One region of the Burkholderia sp. JKS000303 genome, then DNA from elsewhere that is predicted to be linked to it. Evidence: riboswitches for the same ligand, from Rfam matches in the RefSeq annotation. Region 1 holds a riboswitch; the other holds the start of a gene.
The links. A riboswitch is a leader RNA that binds a small molecule or an ion and turns the genes downstream of it on or off. The one in region 1 is predicted to bind thiamine pyrophosphate.
Positions count from the first base shown of each region.

Region 2: it holds a riboswitch for thiamine pyrophosphate, as region 1 does, so the genes downstream of both, BX604_RS05915 (FAD-dependent oxidoreductase) here and thiC (phosphomethylpyrimidine synthase ThiC) in region 1, are expected to answer to the same signal.

Region 1 covers NZ_PDBZ01000001.1:298,462-305,936, reverse strand. Annotated here, with positions in the region: gene BX604_RS01415 (sensor domain-containing phosphodiesterase) at 1-829, opposite strand, end outside; gene BX604_RS01410 (DMT family transporter) at 1,164-2,090, opposite strand; gene BX604_RS01405 (hypothetical protein) at 2,223-2,471, opposite strand; gene BX604_RS01400 (glycine zipper 2TM domain-containing protein) at 2,695-2,907, opposite strand; gene thiC (phosphomethylpyrimidine synthase ThiC) at 3,150-5,081, opposite strand; TPP riboswitch at 5,206-5,322, opposite strand; gene BX604_RS01390 (pentapeptide MXKDX repeat protein) at 5,591-5,851, shown strand; gene BX604_RS01385 (cytochrome b/b6 domain-containing protein) at 5,948-6,580, shown strand; gene BX604_RS01380 (molybdopterin-dependent oxidoreductase) at 6,609-7,397, shown strand; gene BX604_RS01375 (helix-turn-helix domain-containing protein) at 7,465-7,475, opposite strand, start outside.
Region 2 covers NZ_PDBZ01000001.1:1,232,742-1,240,216, reverse strand. Annotated here, with positions in the region: gene BX604_RS05930 (MFS transporter) at 1-1,101, opposite strand, end outside; gene BX604_RS05925 (SDR family NAD(P)-dependent oxidoreductase) at 1,289-2,065, opposite strand; gene BX604_RS05920 (ABC transporter ATP-binding protein/permease) at 2,062-3,831, opposite strand; TPP riboswitch at 4,100-4,223, shown strand; gene BX604_RS05915 (FAD-dependent oxidoreductase) at 4,449-5,600, shown strand; gene thiS (sulfur carrier protein ThiS) at 5,634-5,831, shown strand; gene BX604_RS05905 (thiazole synthase) at 5,870-6,685, shown strand; gene thiE (thiamine phosphate synthase) at 6,682-7,475, shown strand, end outside.

The sequences.
Region 1 (7,475 bases):
CGATGAAGCGTTGCCACGCGGCGTCGAGCATCGCGGGCACCGCGGCGCTCGCGTGCGCGATCGACGCATCGGGCTGGCCGAACTGGAAGCCCTGGACGAAATCAATGTCGGCCTCCATCAGCGCCTGCAGCGCATCGTCGCTTTCGACACCTTCGGCGAGCACCATCGCGCCGGCCTGATGGAGCATCGACACGAGGTGATGCATGATGCGGCGATCGTCGGCCGACCACGTCGCGCGCTCGACGAGCGAACGGTCGAGCTTGACGATATCGGGCCGTGCGCGCCACACGCGGTCGAAATTCGAGAATCCGGTGCCGAAATCGTCGATCGCGATCAGGAAGTCGCGATGCTGGATCATGTCGATCGTGCGCGCGAGCGCGGCTTCGTCGCGTGCCGGCTGTTCGACGACCTCCAGCACGATGCGGTTCGGCGGCAGCGCGAAATGCCGGCACAGCGCCTCGACGAATTCGCGCTGCACGAGGCCCGAATCGAGCACGCGCGGCGTCACGTTCAGGAACAGCCAGCCGTCGCCGATGCCTTGCGACACGAAATTGGCCGTATGCAGGCAGCGGGCGAGCCGGTCGAGCAGCAGCGCGTCGGCGTCGGCGCGGGTCCTGTCGAACAGCGCGATCGGCGAGAGCAGCGTGCCGTCCGTATCCACGACGCGCAGCAGCGCTTCGTAACCGACCACGCGCTTGTGCGTGATCGACAGCACGGGTTGAAACACGCTGCGCAGCGTCGTGTTGCGATAGGTGGCGAGCCAGCCGCTCGGGGTTGGCTTGAGGCGTTCGAGCAGGGAATTGAGCGAGAGGTCGCGAAGGGGCTTCATGTCAACGGTGCCCGGCGAACGGGGGGGCGGTATCGTGCCGCCACGCTGAAGCAGTCGCACGCGCAGGTGGACGCGAAAGAACGTGGTGCATCGTAACCGCCTTCTGCGGATGAGTATTCCGAGTGTAACGGGAACGAGGCGGCTCGCGTATCAGGGTAACTCCAGACGCAAACGCTAAACAGGCGCCGTGCCGGCGCCATTGCGCGAGATCAACCGAGTCGAACGAAGCGGGCGCCGGAACGCCGGATGGCCGCGCGACCGTGCGCGGCCATCGGCCGGATCGCGCCGGTCGCGGGAAACCCGACGAGCAACAGCGGGGGCGCCGTCGCGCGGCTCAGGCCGCCTTGCCGCCGCGCGTGCGCACGCCGGGAATCCGCTTGATCACGCCGGTCGCGAGCGCGGTGCCGACCAGCACGATCGCGCAGCCTTCGATCATCACGACCGACACGCGCTCGCCGAGGAACAGCGCGCCCCACAGCAGGCCGAACACGGGAATCACGAACGTGACGGTAATCGCGCGGGACGGCCCGATATGCGAGATCAGGAAGAAGTAGATGAAATACGCGATACCCGTGCATGCGATGCCGAGCGCGAGCACGGCGCCCCAGGCGTGCGCGCTGACCGTCGCGGCCGGCCAGGTCGCGATCGCGAACGGCAGCAGCAGCACGGTCGAGCCGATCATGCTGCCGGTCGCGTTGACGAGCGGATCGACGCCGGTGAGCTTGCGCTTCGTGTAGTTGGCCGCGATCCCGTACAGCAGTGTCGCACCCAGCGCGGCGGCGGCCGCGAGCGCGGTGGCGCTGGCGCCGGTGCTGCCGTGCGCGTTCGCGATCTGGTTCCACACGAGCGTGAGCACGCCGGCAAAGCCGATCACGAGGCCGAGCGTGCGCGGCAGCGACAGTGTGTCCTTCAGCCACACATACGCGACGAGCGCGCCCCACAGCGGGGCCGTCGCGTTGATCACCGACGTCACGCCGGCCGACAGCGTCAGTTCGGCATAGGCGAACAGGCAGAACGGCGCACCCGAATTCAGTACGCCGACGACGAACAATGGCACCGCGTGCTGGCGCAGCCGGGCGGCGAGTTCGGCCGGCTTGAAGCGGGTCAGCGCGAGGCCGATCAGGAGCAGCGCGCCGATGCCGACCCGCAGTGCCATCAGCGGGGCGACGCCGAATTCAGCGACGCCGATCCGGATGAACAGGAACGACGCGCCCCACAGGGCGGCGAGGATGGTGAGCAGAAAGGCGTTCTTGGGCGACATCGATCGTGAAGGGCGACGGGACGGGATGCGATGAATCTTACACCGCGTTACCGCACCGTCGTTTCACGACGGAATGAAACGGCAAGAAACCGGAAGTGCTCGCCGCGGGCCGCGCAGGCGAGCCGGGCGCGCTCAGTGATGGTGCCAGCCGCCGTGTCCGCCGAACCCGAAGTTCAGCGACATTGCCGGGCCCCAATAGCCGCCCCATGCCGGTGCATAGGCAGGTGCGGGATAGTAGTACGCGGGGCCGGGGTCCACATACGCGGGCGCCGGCTGGACGGGCGCCGCTGCGTAATAGCCGGGCGGATAGTAGCCATACGGGTAGTAGCAGCCGGCGAGTGTCGCGCACGCGAGCGCCGCGGCGACGAAGGTCCTGGTCATGATCTCTCTCCGGCGGGGCCGGCAATCGGCAGATGCTTAAGCTTAGGCCGCGCGGCGATGACACGGGGCGCAAAACGGTAACGGATCATTTCCGCACGCGCCGGCGATGGCCGCCGGGCAAGCACGGCGCCCCATGCGAAAACGGCGCTTCCGCACTGCGGAAACGCCGTCTGCCGAAAAAGCGCCGCGTGTCGCGCGGCGACGGGGCGCGATACCGGGCCGGTTACTTGCCGATCTGGTTACCGATGATGCCGCCGGCCGCCGCACCGCCCAGCGTCGACAGCGCACTGCCGCCGATCGCCGCGCCGGCCACGCCGCCGACGCCCGCGCCGACAGCCGTATCGCGCTGACGTCGTGACATCGAATCGCAGGCCGACAGGCTGGCCACCGTCGCGACGAGCAGAGCGCATACCCCAAAACGCCGAATCGTATTCATGATCGTTGTCCTTGTGGTAGTGAACGGAGGGCGCGCGACCGGCTGGCGGCCGCGCATGAACCCAATCTACCCGCCGTCTCCGGACGTCGCTGTAAGGACTTGTTAAGCCTCCGGCGGTTTCGTAATCATTTGTTTCGCCTGGGGCGGCAGGCACGCGGCATGCGGCGCCGGGGCGCAAAAAAGCCCGCTCGAAAGCGGGCTTCGTGCGGCGCGATGCGGTCCGTGCGGACCGCCGCGAACGCTTACTGACGGTGATAGATCTCGGAGCCGGTCTTCACGAACTCGACCGCCTTGACTTCCATCCCCTTCTTCAGCGCTTCGGTTTCCGACACGCCTTGCTGCGCGGCGAACTCGCGCACGTCCTGCGTGATCTTCATTGAGCAGAAGTGCGGGCCGCACATCGAGCAGAAGTGGGCGACCTTCGCCGAATCCTTCGGCAGCGTCTCGTCGTGGAATTCGCGAGCCTTGTCCGGGTCGAGACCGATGTTGAACTGGTCTTCCCAGCGGAACTCGAAACGCGCCTTCGACAGCGCGTTGTCGCGTACCTGCGCGCCCGGGTGGCCCTTGGCGAGGTCGGCGGCGTGCGCGGCGAGCTTGTACGTGATGATCCCTTCCTTCACGTCGTCCTTGTTCGGCAGCCCGAGGTGTTCCTTCGGCGTCACGTAGCAGAGCATCGCGGTGCCGAACCAGCCGATCATCGCGGCGCCGATGCCCGACGTGATGTGGTCGTAGCCCGGTGCGATGTCGGTGGTCAGCGGCCCGAGCGTGTAGAACGGCGCTTCCTTGCACCAGTCGAGCTGGAGATCCATGTTCTCCTTGATCAGCTGCATCGGCACGTGGCCGGGGCCTTCGATCATCACCTGCACGTCGTGCTTCCATGCGATCTGCGTGAGTTCGCCGAGCGTCTTCAGCTCACCGAGCTGCGCTTCGTCGTTCGCGTCGTAGATCGAGCCGGGGCGCAGGCCGTCGCCGAGCGAGAAGCTCACATCGTACGCCTTCATGATCTCGCAGATGTCTTCGAAGTGTTCGTACAGGAAGCTTTCCTTGTGATGCGCGAGGCACCACTTCGCCATGATCGAGCCGCCGCGCGACACGATGCCCGTCATCCGGTTCGCGGTGAGCGGCACGTATTGCAGGCGCACGCCCGCGTGGATCGTGAAGTAGTCGACGCCTTGCTCGGCCTGCTCGATCAGCGTGTCGCGGAAGATTTCCCAGGTGAGGTCCTCGGCCTTGCCGTTGACCTTTTCCAGCGCCTGGTAGATCGGCACCGTGCCGATCGGCACCGGGCTGTTGCGGATGATCCACTCGCGCGTTTCATGGATGTGCTTGCCGGTCGACAGGTCCATCACCGTGTCGCCGCCCCAGCGGATCGCCCACGTCATCTTGTCGACTTCCTCGCCGATCGACGACGTGACGGCCGAGTTGCCGATGTTCGCGTTGATCTTCACGAGGAAGTTGCGGCCGATGATCATCGGCTCGGATTCCGGGTGGTTGATGTTCGCGGGGATGATCGCGCGGCCGCACGCCACTTCCGAGCGCACGAATTCCGGCGTGATCTCGGCCAGCGCGTTCGCACCGTAGGCCGCGGCGCCGAACGCCTGGCCCGGATGCTGGCGGCCCATCATCGCGGCGAGCTTCGCACCGTTCGGGCCGCTCGACTTCAGGCTCTCGAGGTATTCGGCGCGGCGCTGGTTCTCGCGGATCGCGATGTATTCCATTTCCGGCGTGATGATGCCTTGGCGCGCATAGTGCATCTGCGTGACGTTCTTGCCGGCTTGCGCGCGGCGCGGGTTGCGATGCAGGCCCGGGAAACGCAGGTCGGCGGTGGCCGAATCGGCGGCACGTTCGAGGCCGTACTGGCTCGACAGGCCGTCGAGCGTTTCGGTGTCGCCGCGTGCTTCGATCCAGCCCTGGCGCAGCGCGGGCAGGCCCGCGCGGATGTCGATCTTCGCGTCCGGATCGGTGTAGGGGCCCGACGTGTCGTACACGTAGATCGGCGGATTCTTTTCGCCGCCGAAGCCGGTCGGTGTGTCGGCCTGCGTGATTTCGCGCATCGGCACGCGGATGTCGGGCTGCGAGCCGGTTACATAAACCTTGCGCGAGTTGGGCAGCGGCGCGACGGCAGCGGCGTCGACGTGGGCGTCGGCAGACAGAAACTTCGGATTGGCGTTCATGCAATCTCCTGTGTGAGCGCCGGACAGGCGCGTCGGCGCTTGCCCGGAGCCCTTGACGAATGTGGGGCTCGAGCTAAGCAGGAGACGAGGTTTGGTGAGGCGGCGGATTTCGTCAGAAGGATGGCGGCGAAATCCGTACGCTTCCCTGCGCTGGCATTATCCAGATCAGGTTCAAAGGGTATTTCTCACCCGCAATGCCGGTTGTTTGACCGAGCGCATTGCAGGACCCCCGCGTTAGCAGCGCACACGATACACCGGCTTGGCGGCGGTTTCAACCGGGACAGGATCGGCTGCCCCGGTGCGGCCGCAGCATGGCGGGCAGTACGATGGCCCGTCGAAATGGCAGCGTGTGTCGCCGCCGCATGGCCCCACGGCTTGGCCGGCAGCGGCGAAGCGGTGCAGCATGACGCGCTTTCGCGCAATCTCAAAAAAATTTTCGCAGCGGCTGTCATTTCCCGCGACGTCGTCCGTCTATTCGGCTCCTTAAACCCATGTTTTGGAGAGATGTCATGAAAAAAGTACTGATTGCCGCTTGCGTCGCCGCCTTCGCCACGATCGCCACGGGCGCGTATGCGCAGAACGACGCGATGTCGCAGCCGGGTTCGTCGATGTCGAAGGACGCGATGGGCCACGACGCCATGGCCAAGGATGCGATGGGCCACGATGCCATGAAGAAGAACGGCATGAAGAAGCATGCGATGAAAAAAGACGCGATGTCGCACGACGAGATGGGCAAGTCGTCGGGCGACAAGATGGCGCCGTCGAACTGACGGAGGCGGACGCGGTGCGGCCGGCGCGTGCGTCGCACGACGGCCGCCCGCCCGCATCGCGTCCCGTCCCGCCGACACATTCTGGGAGTCTTCATCATGCAAACCGTTCCCGCTACCGGCCGCGCAGCCGCCACGCCGCCCGCGCGCCCGATTCATCCGCTGTGGGTACGCGCGAGCCACTGGCTCAACGCGCTCGCGGCGATCCTGATGGTGCTGTCCGGCTGGCGCATCTACGACGCGTCGCCGATCTATCCGCCGTTCGTGTTTCCGCATGGGCTCACGCTGGGCGGCTGGCTCGGCGGCGCGCTGCAATGGCATTTCGCGGCAATGTGGCTGCTGGTCGGCAACGGGCTGTTCTACCTCGCGATGTCGATCGCGACGGGGCGCCTCGCGCGCAAGATGCTGCCCGTCACGCCGGCATCGATCTGGCGCGACATCCGTGCCGCGCTGGGCGGGCGGCTGTCGCACGACGACCTGAGCGTCTACAACGCGGTGCAGCGTGCCGCCTACCTGACCGCGATCGTCGATCTCGTCGTGCTGGTGCTGTCGGGGCTCACGATCTGGAAATCCGTGCAATTCCCGCTGCTGCGCGAAGTGTTCGGCGGCTACGACAACGCGCGGGTCGTGCACTTCTGGGCGATGTCGCTGCTCGTCGCATTCGTCGTCGTTCACGTCGCGATGGCGCTGCTGGTGCCGCGCTCGCTGCTCGCGATGCTGCGCGGGCGCTGACCCGTCAACTTCGGGTGAGGAAATCATCATGTCGGAATCCGAATACAAGCGCGACGGTTCGCGCTGGACGCTCGACCGGAAGTCGCTCGAGCTCGACGTGCGCCGCGCGCTCGAAATGCCGTCGCGGCGGCTGTTCAATCGGCGCGTGCTGACGCTCGGCGGCCTGACGATGCTGACCGGCTGCACGCTGAAGGACGACGCGTCGGTCAACACGTTCCTCGAGACGGTGTCGCGCATGAACGACCGCGTGCAGGCGTGGTTGTTCAGCGGCGAGCGGCTCGCGCCGACCTACACCGAAGCCGACATCACGCGACCGTTCCCGTTCAACGCGTACTACGGGATCGACGACGTGCCGCACGTCGATGCGTCGACGTATCGGCTCGTGCTGTCCGGTCGCGTGACGGGCAAGCGCGTGTGGACGCTCGACGAACTGTATGCGCTGCCGCATGCGGAACAGATCACGCGGCATATCTGCGTGGAAGGGTGGAGCGCGATCGGCCGCTGGGGCGGCACGCCGTTCGGCGCGTTTCTCGCACGCGCCGGTGCCGATACGCGGGCGAAGTACGTCGGCTTCAAGTGCGCCGACGATTACTACGAGAGCATCGACATGCCGACCGCGCTGCATCCGCAGACGCTGCTCGCGTTCGATTACGACGGGCACCGGCTGCCGCCGGAATTCGGCTTCCCGATGAAGCTGCGGATGCCGACCAAGCTCGGCTACAAGAACCCGAAGCACATCATGGAGATCTTCGTGACCGATACGTTTCCGGGCGGCTACTGGGTCGACCAGGGGTACAACTGGTTCGGGGGATCGTGAGCGGTGCGTGGCATGCGGTGGCGGCGCATGCGTATGTCGCGATGCGCTGGCCATCGCGGGTGTCACGTCACGCGGATT
Region 2 (7,475 bases), 930 kb from region 1:
CGACCCGAGGCCGCGGCCGAGGTTGTAGCAGAAGCCCTGGCCCGAGCCACGGATCGCGCCCGGGTACAGCTCGGACAGGTAAGCGCCGACGCCCGCGAAGATGCCTTGCACGACGATGCCGAGCGGGAAGCCGAGGATCAGCATCGCGGTGTCGGTGATCGGCAGCATCGTATACGCCATGCCGAGCGCGAACGAGCCGACCGCGAACAGGATGAACGACGCGCGGCGGCCGAGCCGGTCGGACAGGATCGCACCGACCACGTAGCCGACGAACGAACCGACGATCAGCACGACGAGATAGCCGCTCGTGTTGAACACGGACAGATGGCGGACGGTTTTCAGGTAGGTGGGCAGCCACGTCGTGATCGCGTAGTAGCCGCCGAGCATGCCGGTGCACAGCACGCTGCCGAACAGCGTCGCGCGCAGGTGGGGCGGCGAGAAAATTTCGAGGAAGTGGCCCGTTATGCGGCCTTCGTCGCGGGCGCGGCGGGTGGCCGTATAGATGTCGGGATCGCTGACGTTGCGGCGGATATAGAGGATCCACAGCGCGGGCACGATGCCGATCCAGAAGCACGCGCGCCACGCGACCTGCTCGGGCAGCAGCGCGAAGAACGCCCAGTAGAGGATCGCGGCCGCGGCCCAGCCGAACGACCAACTGCTCTGCACGGTGCCGACCGCCTTCGCGCGGTGCTCGGGCGAGCGGATCGTCTCGGCCATCATGATCGTCACGACCGACCATTCGCCGCCGAAGCCGAAGCCCTGCAGCGTGCGCGTCGCGAGGAGCTGCCAGAACGAATGCGTGAAGCCGGACAGGCACGTGAACAGCGCGAACGTCGCGATCGTCCACTGCAGCACGCGCACGCGGCCGTAGCGATCGGCGAGGATGCCGGCGACCCAGCCGCCGATCGCCGACGAGATCAGTGAACTCGTCGCGATCATCCCGGCCTCGCTCTTCGTCATTCCCCACGAGGCGATCAGCGTGGGGATCAGGAACGAGTAGATCATGAAGTCGAACGCATCGACCGCATAGCCGCCGAAGCCCGCGTACAGCGTCCTGCGCTCGCGTGTCGACAGTTCGTGAAACCACTGGATTGCCTGCATCTCGTCGTCTCCGTGTCGATTCGTCGCGTGCTGTCCGATGTGCAGCAGTGTGGCGGCTATTTTACGGGCGCGATACAGGATGCCAAAAAGGTCGACGCAGGCTCGGGTGGAGGAGGGCGGTGAGCGACGACGGAAGTGCGTCGCGACGTGGAAGGTGGGGGCTCGACGGGAACGGCGTGTTGCCGCGTCAGAGCGTCAGGCCGCCGTCGACATGTACGACCTGGCCGGTGATCTGCCGCGCCGCGTCCGACAGCAGGAACGCGATCAGCGCGGCGACGTCGTCGGGTTCGGCGATCCGGCCGAGCGGCGTCGCCTGTTCGGCTTGCGCCCAGGCGGCGGCATTGCCCGCGCTCGGGCCGTGGTCCTTGCGCGTGAAGCCCGGTGCGACCGCGTTGACGGTGATGCCGTGCGCGGCGAATTCGGCCGCGGTGGTGCGCACGAGCGATTCGAGCGCGGCCTTCGCGGCGGCGGTCGCCGCGAACGGTGCATCGGCGCGGTAACGGTGTGCGACGAACGAGCTGACCGCGACGATGCGCGGCGCGGCCGACGCCTCGAGCAGCGGCCGCGCGCGGCCCGCGAGCGCGGAGAACGCGCCCGGCATCGCCGCGAAGGCGGACGCGAGCGCGTCCGGCGAGAGATCGGAAAACGCCTGCCGTGCGGCGAACCCGGCATTCGCGACCAGCTGGTCGAGCCCGCCGAAACGCGCGACGGTTGCATCGACGAGCGCCGCCGCGACGCCCGGCTCGGCGAGGTCGCCGGTGAGCGTCACGCATTCGGCGCCCGCCGCGGTGCAGCCGGCGGCGACGTCGGCAAGCCGCGCACGCGCTGCTTGGTCGGCGCCGCGCGCATGCAGCGCGAGCGCGATGCCCGGCGCCGCGAGCCGCCGCGCCAGTGCCGCGCCGATCCCCGACCCCGCGCCGGTGATCAGCGCGATCCGGGCGAGGTGCGCGGCGCGTGCGCTCACGCAGCGACCTTGTCGTCGTCGTTCACGCGTTCGACGTTGATCGTGCCGACGTGGAACGCAGCCAGCGATTCGCGGTGCGCGATGCTGACGATCGCGGCCTGCGGCAACTGTTCGGCGAACAGGTGATAGAGCCGCGCTTCGTTGTCGGCATCGAGCGCGCTCGTGGCTTCGTCGAGGAACAGGAAGTCCGGCTTGTGCAGCAGCACGCGCGCACCGGCCAGACGCTGCTGTTCACCCGGCGACAGCACGCGCGTCCAGTGCCCGCTTTCGTCGAGGCGCTCGGCGTAGTCTTCGAGGCGGCACGCGCGCAGTGCGTCGCGGCATGCATCGTCGGTGAACGCGTCGGGTGCGGACGGATACGTGAGCGCGGCCTTCAGCGTGCCGATCGGCAAGTAGCTGGTTTGCGGCACGAACATCATCCGCGCGCCGACCGGCGCGTCGATCGCGCCGTCGCCGAACGGCCACAGGCCCGCGAGCGCGCGCATGAAGGTGCTCTTGCCGGAACCCGACTTGCCGATCACGAGCCAGCGCGAGCCGGGCTCGATCGTCACGTTGCCGATGTTCGCGAGCGCGTTGCCGTTCGGCAGCGCGAGCTTCAGCGACGACGTCGACAGCTTCGCGGCATCGACGTAGTGCAGGTTGATGCCGCCGTGCTCGGTCGCGGGCGACAGGCTTTCCTTCAGGTGCGACGTGCCCATCACGCGCTTGAATTCCCGCAGACGGTTGACGGTTGCACGCCATTCGACGAGGGTCGAGTAACTGTTGATGAACCACGAGAACGAATCGCTGACGGTGCCGAACGCGGACGAGATCTGCATCAGCACGCCGAACGAGAACGCGCCCGCGAAATAGCGCGGCGCGGCGACGACGAGCGGGAAGATGATCGCGATCTGCCCGTAGAAGCTCAACACGAACGTGAGGCGCTTCGTGTACTTCATCACGCGCCACCAGTTGTCGCGGATGCGCATGAAGAGGCTCTGCGCGTTGCCGGTCTCGGTTTTCTCGCCGTCGTAGAACGCGATCTGCTCGGCGTTCTCGCGCACGCGGATCAGCCCGAAGCGGAAGTCTGCCTCGACGCGCTGCTGCTGGTAGTTGATCGACACGAGCGGATGGCCGACCTTCTGGATGATCAGCGAACCGATCACCGCGTACAGCGCGGCCGCCCACACCATGTAGCCGGGAATCGTGATCGGCGTCGCGCCGAGCGACAGCGTCAGCGCACCCGCGAGCGACCACAGGATCGTGATGAACGACACCAGCGTGACGACCGTCGACAGCAGGTCGAGCGACAGTGCGAGCGTTGTCGTCGCGAACGACTGGAGGTCGTCGGTGATCCGCTGGTCGGGGTTGTCGGCGAGCCGGTCGCGTTCGATCCGGTAGAACGCGCGATCGCCGAGCCACTGGCCGAGGAAGCGGTCGGTGAGCCACTGGCGCCAGCGGAAGCCGAGCATCTGCCGCAGGTAGCGGCCGTACACCGCAAGGATGATGAAGCCGAACGCGAGTGCCGAGAACTGCATCAGCAGGTTCGGGAAGTCGTGGACGTTCTTCGACTGCAGCGCGTTGTAGAACTGCGCGTTCCACTTGTTCAGCTTGACGTTGATCCAGACCACGCAGAGGTTGATCGCGATGATCGTGATCAGCAGGCCCCACGCGATTTTCCATTCGGATGACACCCAGTAGGGCTTGATAAGGCTCCACGCGGATATCGGGCGCTCGTCCTGCGGCGCGTCGGAGGCGGAGCGGACGGGATCGTTCGATTGGGTCATGTGCTTCCTGATGAGTAGCCGGCGCGCGGGCCGGGCGAAGCCGGGCGCGCGCCGCGATACGGCATGCCGGACAAGATGCCGACGGACGGCGGGCGCTCGGATGGTCGCCCGCGCGTCTTAAACGGCACTTAAGGCCGGCGGTGACGCGGCAACCGGCCGCTCGCGCGGCCGGCCTGCAGGCATTGTGCCAGAGCGGCCCGGCACGACGGCGAATTTGCCGCAAGGGGGACAGTTTGCGGCGCTTTCCGCTTTTATGGTCTAATGGCCGACGACGAAACAGGGGTGCTTCGAGCGCGGCCGACGGGTAGTTCCGGGCGATGCGGCGAGGCTGAGAAAGACCCTTCGCACCCGATCCGGGTAATACCGGCGAGGGAAGTTTCTGATCCCGCCGGGTCGCGCTGGCTGCCATCCCACATGGTCAGCGCCCGAGTCCCGCCCGGCCGGCCTTTGCTGCCGGTTTCGTCCTTTTGGGTACGCGCATCGCGCGTTACGGAAGGAATGATGACCGCTCAATCTTCAGTCTTTTTCGCTGTTCCTGTTTCACCGTCGTGTGCGTTGGCACGGGACGGTGCGCGCGCATTGGCGCTCGTCTCGCGCGCCCGCGCGGAGGGCGCACGATGAACACCTCTGCTTCGAACGTTCACGATCGCCGGCCGGATTTCGCCGTGCTCGGCGGCGGCCTGGTCGGTCGCCTGATCGCATGGCGGCTCGCGGGCGACGGGCATCGCGTCGCGCTGTACGAGCGCGGCGGCCCGGATGGCGAGCAGTCGGCCGCGTGGATCGCCGCCGCGATGCTCGCGCCGCTCGCCGAGGCGGCGAGCGCCGAATTGCTGATCACCGAGCTCGGCGCCGCGTCGCTCGCCCGCTGGCCGCAGTGGCTCGCGGAGCTGCCCGAACCCGTGTTCTTCCAGCATCACGGCACGCTCGTCGTCTGGCACCACGCGGATCGCGCGGAGGCGCCGCTGTTCGAGCGGCGCGTGCGTGCGAACGCGCCGGCCGAACTGTTCGACGGCGGCTTCGTCGCGCTGGCGGGCGCGCAGGTGGACGCGGCCGAACCCGCGCTGGCGGGCCGCTTCGCGCGCGGGCTGATGCTGCCGCGCGAAGGGCAGCTCGACAACCGGCAAGCGCTGCGCGCGCTGGCGGCGGGCCTCGCGCAGCGCGGCGTCGAGCTGCACTGGCACGTCGCGATCGACGACGCGAACCGGCCCGACGCGCATTTCACGATCGATTGTCGCGGGCTCGGCGCAAAGCCGGTGCTGCCCGCGCTGCGCGGCATCCGCGGCGAAGTCGCGCGCGTGCGTGCGCCCGGCATCGGGCTCACGCGGCCGGTGCGGCTGCTGCATCCGCGTTATCCGCTGTACATCGCGCCGAAGCAGGACGACCTGTACGTGATCGGCGCGACCGAAGTGGAGGGCGAGGACATGTCGCCCGTCAGCGTGCGCTCCGCGCTCGAACTGCTGAGCGCGGCATTCTCCGTGCACCCGGCGTTCGGCGAGGCACGCATCCTCGAACTGAATGCGCAGTGCCGCCCGACGCTGCCCGATCATCGCCCGGCGGTGATCTGGGACGGCGCGTCGACGCTCGCCGTCAACGGCCTGTACCGGCACGGCTTCATGATCGCGCCGGAAGTCGCGCAGGCGGCCGTCGGCTTCGCGCAAGCCGCGCTGGGCGGCGCGTTCAGCGATGCCGACGCGTTCGCCGCGTGGCGCGATGCGGCGCGCTGGCCGACGCTCCTTCATCACCGCGACGACGTGCGCCAGCCGGCCTGACGCGCATCGCTCACCGAATTCGACCCGAGTCCCATGGATATCCAGATCAACCAACAGACCCTGACGCTGCCCGACGATGCGACGGTGGCCGACGCGCTCGCCGCGTTCGGCGCACGTCCGCCGTACGCGGTCGCGCTGAACGGCAATTTCGTCGCGCGCACGCAGCATGCGGCGCGTGCGCTTGCGGCGGGCGACAAGCTCGACGTGGTGCATCCCGTCGCGGGCGGCTGAGCGCCGCCGGTCCGTCCCCGCTCTTCCAGGAAAACGACATGACGTCCCTCACTTCCGCCGACGCGTTGACGCTGTACGGCGAAACCTTCGCAAGCCGCGTGCTGCTCGGCACGTCGCGCTATCCGTCGCTGCAGTCGCTGTCCGATTCGATTGCCGCGTCGCGGCCCGGGATGGTGACGGTCGCGCTGCGCCGCCAGATGACGGGCGGCACGGCCGAGGCTGGCTTCTTCGATCTGCTCAAGCGCCACGCGGTGCCGCTGCTGCCGAACACGGCCGGCTGCCAGACCGTCGCCGAGGCGGTGACGACCGCGCACATGGCGCGCGAGGTGTTCGACACCGACTGGATCAAGCTCGAGCTGATCGGCGACGACTACACGCTGCAACCCGACCCGATCGGGCTGATCGAGGCGGCCGCGCAACTGGTCAAGGACGGTTTCAAGGTGCTGCCGTACTGCACCGAGGATCTCGTGATCGGCCGGCGCCTGCTCGACGTCGGCTGCGAGGCGCTGATGCCGTGGGGCGCGCCGATCGGCACCGGCAAGGGCGTCGTGAACCCGTACGGGCTGCGTGTGCTGCGCGAGCGGCTGCCTGACGTGCCGCTGATCGTCGACGCGGGGCTCGGCGTGCCGTCGCATGCGTGCCAGGTGATGGAGTGGGGCTTCGACGGCGTACTGCTGAACACGGCCGTGTCGCAGGCCACGCACCCGGAAATCATGGCGCGTGCGTTCGCGCAGGGCGTCGAGGCCGGCCGTGCCGCTTACCTGGCCGGCCCGATGGATGCGCGCGAGACCGCTCACGCGAGCACGCCGGTCGTCGGGATGCCGTTCTGGCACCAGGACGGAGGCGGCGCATGAGCACGCGATTCGCCGATGCCTTCTGGCCGCCGGCCGACGAGCTGGCCGAAGCGGCCGAACGGATTCGCGCGCGCCTCGGCGAGTGGCCGGGCGCCGCGGCGCCGTGGCGGCTTTGCGTGGCGACGCCCGACGTGCCGGCCGACGGCGACGTGCTGATCGTATCGGCCGGCGACCGTACCGCGCAGTCGCGCGCGTCGGCCGCGTCGCGCCCGGCGTCGCCGGACGCGGTCGCGATCGAATTCGACGAACACGGCGCGGCGCTGCATGCCGCGGGCGTGCGCTACGCGCTCGACGCCGCGCATCCGCTCGCGGACGACTGGATCGCGGCGCTCGCCGCATTCCTCGATTGCGGCTTCGCACCGATCGACGCGCTGGTGCTCGCGCTGGCGTGGCGCGACGGCGACGAGACGCGCGGCGCGGACGCGTGGCCGGTCGATGCCGTGTGGTTTCCGCGCGTCGCCGGCCTGGCCGCCGCGCCGGAGCCGGCGTTCCCGCCGTGCCCGCCGCAACTCGGTCTCTATCCGGTCGTACCGGATGCCGAATGGGTCGAGCGCGTGCTCGATTGCGGCGCACGGACCGTGCAACTGCGCGTGAAGGATGCGAACCCCGATGCGCTGCGCCGGGAGATTGCGCGTGCGGTCGCCGCGGGGCGCCGCTGCCCCGATGCGCGCGTGTTCATCAATGATCACTGGCAGATCGCGGTAGAAGAGGGGGCGTACGGCGTACATCTGGGCCAGGAAGACCTCGAAACGGCCGATCTCGCCGCGATCGCGCGCGCCGGCCTGCGCCT